Methylobacterium mesophilicum SR1.6/6: one gene and its partner. The protein of the gene in region 1 interacts with the protein of each later gene in a pairwise test. Links are inferred from orthologs where the notes say so. Each region holds a gene or a part of one and is shown in the gene's direction. Other genes may lie near its edges.

What was found.
Region 2: the proteins of uvrB (region 1) and uvrA interact in binary tests that used the Escherichia coli proteins (3 or more experiments, as listed by UniProt). The link is inferred for Methylobacterium mesophilicum SR1.6/6 from one-to-one orthologs.

The regions. Positions count from the first base shown.
Region 1 is NZ_CP043538.1:4,533,386-4,538,386, forward strand. Bases 439-3,768 are described here. They hold uvrB (excinuclease ABC subunit UvrB), read left to right. Parts: upstream 439-793; coding sequence 794-3,568; downstream 3,569-3,768. Other genes in these bases: MMSR116_RS21540 (hypothetical protein), read right to left, coding at 439-512; MMSR116_RS21550 (hypothetical protein), read right to left, coding at 3,587-3,768. Outside these bases: more of MMSR116_RS21540, read right to left, coding at 1-438; more of MMSR116_RS21550, read right to left, coding at 3,769-3,805; MMSR116_RS21555 (ankyrin repeat domain-containing protein), read left to right, coding at 3,945-4,472; MMSR116_RS21560 (pyrroloquinoline quinone-dependent dehydrogenase), read left to right, coding at 4,535-5,001. UniProt on the Escherichia coli protein: The UvrABC repair system catalyzes the recognition and processing of DNA lesions. A damage recognition complex composed of 2 UvrA and 2 UvrB subunits scans DNA for abnormalities.
Region 2 is NZ_CP043538.1:336,825-342,201, reverse strand. The notes cover bases 636-4,341. They hold uvrA (excinuclease ABC subunit UvrA), read left to right. Parts: upstream 636-976; coding sequence 977-4,141; downstream 4,142-4,341. Also shown: MMSR116_RS01640 (zinc-binding alcohol dehydrogenase family protein), read left to right, coding at 1-152; MMSR116_RS01635 (cupin domain-containing protein), read left to right, coding at 163-588; MMSR116_RS01625 (transporter), read left to right, coding at 4,667-5,377. UniProt on the Escherichia coli protein: The UvrABC repair system catalyzes the recognition and processing of DNA lesions. UvrA is an ATPase and a DNA-binding protein. A damage recognition complex composed of 2 UvrA and 2 UvrB subunits scans DNA for abnormalities.

The DNA.
Region 1 (5,001 bases):
GTCTCCGCCGAGACCGCCAGCACGACGAGACCGGCGAGAAGGTACCACGCGCCGACGCCCTGCACCGCCCGGGGCAGTATGCGCGCCGAGGCGAACAGGCCGAGGCCCACCAGCACCTGCCACAGGCCCGGCAGCATCCAGACCTCGCCGGGGGCGAACCGCGCGATCACCAAGGCGAGGCAGGCGCCTGCGCCGGCGGCCGGCAGGAACACCTCGATCGCGTTCCAGACCATCGCGTCGGCGAGGCCGGAATGCAGGCGGCGGCTGCGCCGGATCGCCTCGATGCCGATCATCAGGAAGGCCACCAGCGCCGCCGCAACCCAGAGGCCGAAGAAAAGGCCGCTCCGGGCCGATGGATCGCCGAGCCACAGGGCCTGTCCGGCCGCACAGGCGAGCGCCAAGCCGCCGGTGCCGGCGACGGTCGCGGCGCCGAGACCGCGGAACGCCGTATCGCGCGCGATCTGCGAGCGGATCGCGACGATGTCGGCCAGCGCCTTGTCCAGGTCCTGCACGTGGCTCAATCCCCGCGCCGCAGCATGCTTTGCATCACAAAGTATCGGCCGAACATGATTGTCGCAACCCGTCCGCTCGGATCATCGGTCCGAATAGTTTCAGGCTTGATCCCGTCCGTCGAGACCGGCGCGCGGCGAATTCTACCTAGAAGTTGCAATTGCGTGCCAGGTCTCGGCCCGGCGCCCGAAATACGCCGGATCGGGCAGAGAGCGATCAATGATCGTCAAACACCGTAGGGCACGGGGTTTCTCCGGGCGCGTGCCGGAACCATATTGGGCACATGCCGACGCCGAAGAAACCGCGCACCGCTTCCGTCTTGAGCACGTCCGCCAAGGCCTCGAAGCCCGAGCTGAAACCGCTCGACACCTATCTGGCCGAGTTGCTGAATCCCGCTCTCAATCGCAACCGGCCGCCGCCGGCCGAAGCAGCGCCGGAAGCAGCACCCGGGAAGCCCGCGCGACCGGGCAGGGCGAGGCGCGACACGCCCGCGGGGGGCTCCAGCAAGGCCGGAGGGAAGGCTGCCACCCGCCGGGCGGAGATCGCCCGCGACGGCTTCGCGGAGGCGCCGCAGGCCGGCTACGCGCTGGGAGACGCCGCGGATGTCGATCCGCGCCTCGCCCAGGCGCTCGGCCTGACACCGCCCGAGGACGGCCCCGCTCCGGAGGGCGCCGACCTGCCGGATCCCGGCAGCGACGGCGGCGCCTCGGCGACCGTGACGGCCTTGGAACGGCTGCTCACCGAGGGCAACCCGCTGTTCAAGAACGGCCAGACCTGGGTCCCGCACCGGCCTGAGCGCCCGCAGAAATCCGAGGGCGGCGTCCGGTTCACGCTGAAATCCGAGTTCACGCCGGCCGGCGATCAGCCGAAGGCCATCGCCGAACTGGTCTCCGGCGTGCAGGCCCACGAGCGCGACCAGGTGCTGCTCGGCGTCACCGGCTCGGGCAAGACCTTCACGATGGCCAAGATCATCGAGGAGACGCAGCGCCCGGCCCTGATCCTGGCGCCCAACAAGACGCTGGCCGCGCAGCTCTACGGCGAATTCAAGGCGTTCTTTCCCGACAACGCCGTCGAATACTTCGTTTCCTATTACGATTATTACCAGCCGGAGGCCTACGTCCCGCGCTCCGACACATTCATCGAGAAGGAATCCTCGATCAACGAGCAGATTGACCGGATGCGCCATGCCGCCACCCGCGCCCTGCTGGAGCGCGACGACGTCATCATCGTCGCCTCGGTCTCATGCATCTACGGTATCGGCTCGGTCGAGACCTACACGGCGATGTCGTTCACGGTCTCGCTCGGCGAGCGGATCGAGCAGCGCCAGCTCATCGCCGACCTCGTGGCCCTGCAGTACAAGCGCATCCAGTCGGATTTCGCCCGCGGCACCTTCCGGGTCCGAGGCGATTCGATCGAGTTGTGGCCGGCCCACTTGGAAGACCGCGGCTGGCGGATCGGTCTGTTCGGCGACGAGGTGGAAAGCATCGTCGAGTTCGACCCGCTCACCGGCAAGACCATCTCCGAGCTGAAGTTCGTGAAGGTCTACGCCAACTCGCACTACGTCACGCCGCGCCCGACGCTGCAGCAGGCGATCAAGGGCATCAAGACCGAACTGAACGGCCGCATCGAGGAGCTGATCAAGATGGGCCGCCTGATCGAGGCGCAGCGCATCGACCAGCGCTGCACCTTCGACATCGAGATGATCGAGGCCACCGGCGCCTGCAACGGCATCGAGAACTATTCCCGCTACCTCACCGGCCGGAAGCCGGGCGAGCCGCCGCCGACCCTGTTCGAGTATCTGCCCGACAACGCCCTGGTCTTCACGGACGAGAGCCACGTCACCGTACCGCAGATCGGCGGCATGTACCGGGGCGACTTCCGCCGCAAGGCGACGCTCGCCGAGTACGGCTTCCGGCTGCCCTCCTGCCTCGACAACCGCCCGCTCCGCTTCGAGGAGTGGGACGCCATGCGGCCGATGACCGTCCACGTCTCGGCCACGCCCGGCAAGTGGGAGATGGAGCAGACCGGCGGCGTCTTCGCCGAGCAGGTGATCCGCCCGACCGGCCTCGTCGACCCGGTGATCGAGGTGCGCCCGGCCCGCAGTCAGGTCGACGACCTGCTGGGCGAGGTCCGCGAAGTGGCGCAGGCCGGCTACCGGACGCTCGTGACCACGCTGACCAAGCGCATGGCGGAGGACCTCACCGAGTACCTGCACGAGAACAGCGTGCGGGTGCGCTACATGCACTCCGACATCGACACGCTGGAGCGGATCGAGATCATCCGCGATCTCAGGCTCGGCGCCTTCGACGTGCTGATCGGCATCAACCTGCTGCGCGAGGGCCTCGACATCCCGGAATGCGCCCTGGTGGCGATCCTCGACGCCGACAAGGAGGGCTTCCTCCGGTCGGAGACCTCGCTGATCCAGACCATCGGCCGCGCCGCCCGCAACGCCGATGCGCGCTGCATCCTCTACGCGGACACCATCACCGGCTCGATGGAGCGGGCGATGGCCGAGACCGAGCGCCGCCGCGCCAAGCAGCTCGCCTACAACGCCGAGCACGGCATCACACCGCAGAGCGTGAAACGCGGCATCGCCGACATCCTCAGCAGCGTGTTCGAGCGCGACCACGTCCAGGTCGATACCGGTCTGGCCAAGGATGCCATCACGGTGGGCCACAACCTCAAGGCCGTGATGGCGGACCTCGAGAAGCGCATGCGCGCGGCCGCCGCCGATCTCGACTTCGAGGAGGCGGCGCGGCTGCGCGACGAGCTCAAGCGGCTTCAGGCCACCGAGCTTCTGGTCTCGGACGATCCGATGGCCCGGCAGGGCGATGTGGAGCGCGAGGCCGGCAAGTTCGGCCGGAAGCCGCCGCGCGGGGCAGGGGGCAGCCGCATCGCCAAGCCCGACCTCGACAACATGGGCCCAGGGACGGACCGGGAGCTGCCGGTGGGCGGCCTCGCACCGGTCTGGCAGGAGAGGCCGAAGCCGCGCTCGACCCAGGGGCTCGGCGGGCAGAAGCCGAAGTACAAGGGCGGCGGCGGGCGGCGGCGCGGCTGACTGGCCGCCGCCGGAGCCTCATGCTGCCGCGTTGTCCCGGCCGGCGCGATGGGTGGCCGCGGCATCGCCCGCATCGACGATCGCCTGCGCGATCCGGACCACGAGGGCGTTACAGGCCTCGTCGTAGGCGCGGGGATCCGCCTGCACGGCTGCCTCCGCGAGGGTGCCTCCGCGATCCCGAACGATCTCGCGCGCGGTGCGCAGCGCATCGGCGAAGGGTTCGAACGGGCGGGGCATCGTGGCGCTCCGGAAGGGCCGGGCCATCCCAGCCCGCGTTGGCGGCTGGAACGAGCGTGCCGGCGAAACTGTTCCCGGCGACGCTGGACGCCAGTGCCGCAGGGGCCCAGATCAGACCTCGGTGAGAAACGAGCACGCGATGGCATCCGAGACGAACGCACGCCCCACCCTCGACGACGACACCCTCGCCTTCGCCGCCCGGGTCTTCCAGTATGCTCGGATGGGCCACGCCGAGGAATTGGCCGATCTGTTCGGCCAGGGGCTGCCGGCGAACCTGCGCAACGACAAGGGCGACAGCCTGCTGATGCTCGCCGCCTATAGCGGCCAGGAGGCGGCGGCCCGGATCATCCTCGAGGCCGGCGGCGACCCGGAGCTAGCCAACGACCGCGGCCAGACGCCGCTCGCCGGCGCGGCCTTCAAGAACGATCTGGCTATCGCGCGGCTGCTGCTTCAGCACGGTGCCGCGGTGGACGGGGTCGGCGACGGCACCCGCACCGCCCTGATGACGGCGGCGATGTTCGACCGGACCGAGATGGTCGATCTCCTCCTCCGGCACGGGGCCGACCCGGAGCGCCGCGACATCTCCGGCCAGAGCGCCGCCGATATGGCGCGGGCGATGGGCGCGCAGGCGACGCCGGCCCAGCTCGACGGGGTGGCGAAGCGCTAGCGGGGCCATACCCGGAATCGAATGTGTTTCCGGCGCGACATGCGTCTTATCGGGAGAAGAAATTGTCGCGTTGGATCGGCGTTGCCCTGCTTGCCAGCTATGCTGGGTCTGCTGCCTTCGCGGCCTCCGCCGCCGAAACCCCATGGCCGGCCTTCGGCCACGATCCGAGCAACCGCAACTTCTCCGATCTGACCCAGATCGACCGCGACAATGTCGCCCGGCTGCGACCCGCCTGGCTCTTCCAGACCGGCGTCACGGGCTACTTCCAGGCCCAGCCCGTGATGGTGGACGGCACCCTTTACGTCTCCACGACGCAGAACAACGTCGCGGCGCTCGATGCCAAGACCGGCAAGCCCGTCTGGACCTACACGCACAAGCCGCGCACGGAGAAGATCTTCGGGCCGCCCTCAAACCGCGGGCTCGCCGTGTCCGGTGGCCTCGTCTTCGAGGCGACCATGGACGGACGCCTGATCGCGCTGGACGCCAAGACCGGCCGGATGGTCTGGGACAAGGAGGCGGTGCGCCCGGA
Region 2 (5,377 bases), 4.2 Mb from region 1 along the record:
AACTGTCTCGCCTCGTTGACGCGGGGCGCCTGCGCACCACCCTGGGTGAGCATTACGGGCGGATCGACGCCGCGAACCTGCGGCGCGCCCACGCGCTCATCGAGAGCGGGCGCGCCAGGGGCAAGATCGTGCTCGAAGGTTTTTCCAGTTAGGGAGGACGCGATGGCGGAGACGGCGGGAACCGGCATCTTCGACGTGGCGGCGCTGGCGGCGTCCCTGCCCGACAGCGCAACGACCCTCCTGGTCGACACCTACCTGACCGACCGGGAGGCGGCGAGCGCCCGGGTGTTCCGGGTCTACCGCCCGACCCCGCCGCACTACCACGCCACCTGCGACGAGTACCTCTACTGCCTCTCGGGCCGGGGCACGTTCTGGATGGGCGACCCCGCCGCCGTGACGGCGTTCGGCCCGGGCCAGCTCCTGTTCTTCGAGAAGGGCACGGTCCACGCCATGCCGGAGATCGAGCCCGGGACGCCGGTGGTGTTCCTGTCGATCGACACGCCCCGCCGGGCGCCCACCGACATCGTCTTCGTGAACCCGGAGGACGGGACGCCGGCCAGCTTCATGGCCCGCAACGCGGAGGGGTGACGATCAGGAAGCGCGGGCATCGGCACCTGTCGAGGATGAGAATCCGAGGGTTGGGATCTGGCGACGTGGGATCTCAGCGCCCGCGATGCGGCACCGGAGATGGGCCGACGTCATCGCGCGCGCAGCGAAGCGACCCAGGGCGGCGCGACATCGCGGAGCGTGGCGCCCTCTGGATGGCTTCGCCGCGCTCGCCAAGACGGTTGCGCATCCACGGAGCGGTTGCCGCCGTACGCGTTTCGTTCTAGCAAGGGCGGCGCATGACGGGCCTGCGTCCCGCCGGCCGCATCTTGCCGTGGGCCTCGTGGGCTCGACATGAGCGGGAGCGGCGGCTGGCCCGCGCGCGAATCCGACTCTGACCGCGTCGACGCCTCGAAAGACCGCCGCCCTCATGGCCAAAGCCCAAGCTGGAAGTCGTGTCGCAAGCCGCGCCGGCGCCGCCCAAGCCGCTCCCAAGATGCCCGCCAAGGAAGCCCCGACGAAGGCGGCCTCGACGAAGGCAGGCTCGACCAAGGCAGCCCGGCCCAAGTCGGCCGGCCCGAAGGGCGAAGCGTCCGCGGCCCGGACCGAGGCGGCCGTCGACGCCAAGCTGGCCGCCCTGTTCGACGCCGCCCCGGCAGCGCCAGAGGACCGGCGGGTCATCGCGATCCGCGGCGCCCGGGAGCACAATCTCAAGAACGTCGACCTGACCATCCCCCGGGACAGGCTCGTGGTCTTCACCGGGCTCTCGGGCTCGGGCAAGTCGTCGCTCGCCTTCGACACGATCTACGCCGAGGGGCAGCGCCGCTACGTCGAGTCGCTCTCGGCCTATGCCCGCCAGTTCCTGGAGATGATGTCGAAGCCCGACGTCGACCAGATCGACGGGCTGTCGCCGGCGATCTCCATCGAGCAGAAGACCACCTCGAAGAACCCCCGCTCCACCGTCGGGACGGTCACCGAGATCTACGACTACATGCGCCTGCTCTGGGCGCGGGTCGGCATCCCCTACTCGCCCGCCACCGGCCTGCCGATCGAGAGCCAGACCGTCCAGCAGATGGTCGACCGGGTGCTGGAGCTGCCCGAGAAGACCCGGCTCTACCTGCTGGCGCCCGTGGTCCGCGGGCGGAAAGGCGAGTACCGCAAGGAGATCGCCGAATATCAGAAGAAGGGCTTCCAGCGCCTGCGCGTGAACGGCGAATACTACGCCATCGACGACGTGCCCAAGCTCGACAAGAAGTTCAAGCACGACATCGACGTGGTGGTCGACCGGATCGTGGTCCGCGCCGATATCGGCGCGCGGCTGGCGGATTCCTTCGAGACCGCGCTGGAACTCGCCGACGGCATCGCGGAGGTCGTGTTCGCCGACGCCCCCGAGGGGGAAGAGCCCCGGACCATCACCTTCTCGTCCCGCTTCGCCTGTCCGGTCTCGGGCTTCACCATCGCGGAGATCGAGCCGCGGCTGTTCTCGTTCAACAACCCGTTCGGAGCCTGCCCGACCTGCGGCGGCATCGGGCACGAGATGCGGATCGACCCCGAGCTGGTGATCTCCGACCCGGGCCTCAGCCTGAAGCGCGGCGCGGTCGGACCCTGGGCGAAGTCGACCTCGCCCTATTACGGCCAGACCCTCGACGCGCTGGCCGAGCATTTCGGCTTCAAGACCGGCGTCCCCTGGCAGAGCCTGTCGGAGACGGCCCGTGCCATCGTGCTGTACGGCTCGGGCAAGCAGGCGGTCCGCTTCGCCTACGACGACGGCTTGCGCAAGTACACGGTCAACAAGCCCTTCGAGGGCGTGATCCCGAACCTGGAGCGCCGCTACAAGGAGAGCGATTCCGACGCGGTGCGCGAGGAGATCGGGCGCTTCATGAGCGAGACGCCCTGCGCCGCCTGCGGCGGCAAGCGGCTGAAGCCGGAGGCGCTCGCCGTGAAGGTCGCCATGGCGGACATCGCCGACGTGACCGCCCTCTCGGTCTCCGAGGCCCACCGCTGGTTCTCGGAGCTGCCGGACAAGCTCACGGCGAAGCAGAACGAGATCGCGGTCCGAATCCTGAAAGAAATCCGCGACCGGCTGACCTTCCTGGTGGATGTCGGCCTCGAATACCTGACGCTCGCCCGCGGCTCCGGCTCACTCTCGGGCGGCGAGAGTCAGCGCATCCGGCTGGCCTCGCAGATCGGCTCGGGGCTGACCGGCGTGCTCTACGTGCTGGACGAGCCCTCGATCGGCCTGCACCAGCGCGACAACGAGCGGCTGCTCGGCACGCTCAAGCGCCTGCGCGACCTCGGCAACTCGGTGATCGTGGTCGAGCACGACGAGGACGCGATCCTGCAGGCCGATTACGTGGTCGATGTCGGCCCGGGCGCCGGCATCCACGGCGGCGAGATCATCGCGCAGGGCACCCCCGCGGAGGTGCTAGCCAATCCCGCTTCGCTCACCGCCAAGTATCTGACTGGCGAAATGTCAGTCCGAACCCCGACCGCGCGTCGCAAGGGCCGGAAGGGCAGGCTCGGGCTGTTCGGCGCACGGGGCAACAACCTCAAGGACGTCGACGTCGAGATTCCGCTCGGCACCTTCACCTGCATCACCGGCGTCTCGGGCGGCGGCAAGTCCACCCTGGTGATCGACACGCTCTACAAGGCGGTGGCCAAAAAACTGAACGGCGCCCTGGAGCACCCGGCCCCCTACGGCCGGCTGGAGGGGCTGGAGCATCTCGACAAGGTCATCGACATCGACCAGTCGCCGATCGGGCGCACGCCGCGCTCGAACCCCGCCACCTATATCGGCGCCTTCACGCCGATCCGCGACTGGTTCGCGGGCCTCCCCGAGGCCAAGGCCCGCGGCTACCAGCCGGGGCGCTTCTCGTTCAACGTGAAGGGCGGGCGCTGCGAGGCCTGCTCGGGCGACGGCGTCATCAAGATCGAGATGCACTTCCTGCCCGACGTCTACGTCACCTGCGACGTCTGCAAGGGCAAGCGCTACGACCGCGAGACCCTGGAGGTGAAGTACCGGGGCAAGTCCATCGCCGACGTGCTCGATTCCACCGTCGAGGAGGCGGCCGAGCTGTTCAAGGCGGTGCCGGCGATCCGCGACAAGCTCGAGACCCTGAAGCGGGTCGGCCTGCACTACGTCCATGTCGGCCAGCAGGCCACCACCCTGTCGGGGGGCGAGGCGCAGCGCGTGAAGCTCTCGAAGGAGCTGTCGAAGCGCGCCACCGGCCGCACCCTCTACATCCTCGACGAGCCGACCACCGGCCTGCACTTCCACGACGTCGCCAAGCTCATGGAGGTGCTCCACGAGCTGGTCGACCAGGGCAACACCGTGGTGGTGATTGAGCACAACCTCGAAGTGATCAAGACCGCCGACTGGGTGATCGACATGGGCCCCGAGGGCGGCGACGGCGGCGGGAAGGTCGTGGCGCAGGGCACGCCGGAGCAGATCGCCCGCGCGACCGCGAGCCATACCGGCCGGTTCCTGCGCGAGGTGCTGGAGCGGCGCCCCGCTCCGCAGGCCGACCGGCAGGTCGACAGGACGGTCGACAGGCAGGTCACCCCGCACCCGGCCCGCCGCAGCGCCGCCGGGTAGCGCCGCGCGTCGAATCCGAGTCGGCCGGCACCCGGCAGAATTTGCCGGGTGCCGGCCGGCGGACCCTTGCCGCGGGCGGTGATTCGAGCTGCCGGACGAGGAATGTATCCCAGATCGGCCCCGGATCGGGCCGGTGCCGGCCCGATCCGGGGCCGCGGGCCGGCGCCGGTGGCCTACGCGATCGCCAAGCCCGACTTGCCGGATCCTCCCGCGATCGCGGGCGGCAACAGCTTGACCGTTCAGCGATATTTTGCCGAAACGACCCTCGATCTCCTGCCTGGGGATAGTGTTGCATCGCCGCAAAAATGCGGCTTTTGCGCAACGGTTGAGCCGGTTTTGGCCTTTCGGCGAGCATTCCACTGTCTTTCCGGAGGTCTCTGTAGAATAGTCGCAGACGTTGAGACGGGCAGGCTCCGTGGGGGCGCTCGGCACATCCGAAGCCGGCAGCCGCGACAGGCGAGCAGACCGGCAGGGACGTGCCGAATGCGGGACGGATGCCTTGGGACCTTGGGAAGGAATGAGAAAATGATGAAGAACTGGCTCGCGGCCGGTACGGTCGCGCTTACGGTTGGCATGGCCTCGACCATCGCTCAGGCACAGACCACCACCGTACCGGGCGAGCAGGTCGGCCTCGCCGTCGGCGCTCCGCTGCCTGAGGGCGTCTACGCGATCAACACGTTCCTCTACCGCCAGACCGCGCCGTCGGTGCCGGTGGACGTCGGCGTCAACATCCCGGTCCTCGTCTGGTCGACCCCGCTCGTCCTGGCCGGTGGCCGCTTCGAGCTGGCCCTCGCCCCGCCGACCGTGTTCGCCTTCGGCAAGAACCGCGGCAACGCCAGCATCCGCGACGTGTCGGTCAACGTCGGCACCTTCGTCGGCGGCATCTGGGCCTTCGACCTCGGCAGCAACTTCGGCGTCAGCCTGCTCGGCGGTGTCTACCTGAACGAGCTGGACGGCGACCGCGGCGTCCTGGTCGGCCGGAATGGCGTCGCCCTCGGCGGCCCGCCGCTGCTGCCGCAGCTCGCCTCGAACACCTACCGCTTCGGCATCGCCGGCAGCTACACCGGCAACGGCTGGAACCTGACCGCCAACCTGACGGCCAACATCTACGACTCGCCGGCGAAGTTCCCGGGCTTCAACACGGTCGGCTTCGGCAACACCCGCGGCCCGTTCATCATCTCCGACTCGCTGAACCTCGACCTCACGGCGACCAAGAAGTTCGGCAACTTCGAGATC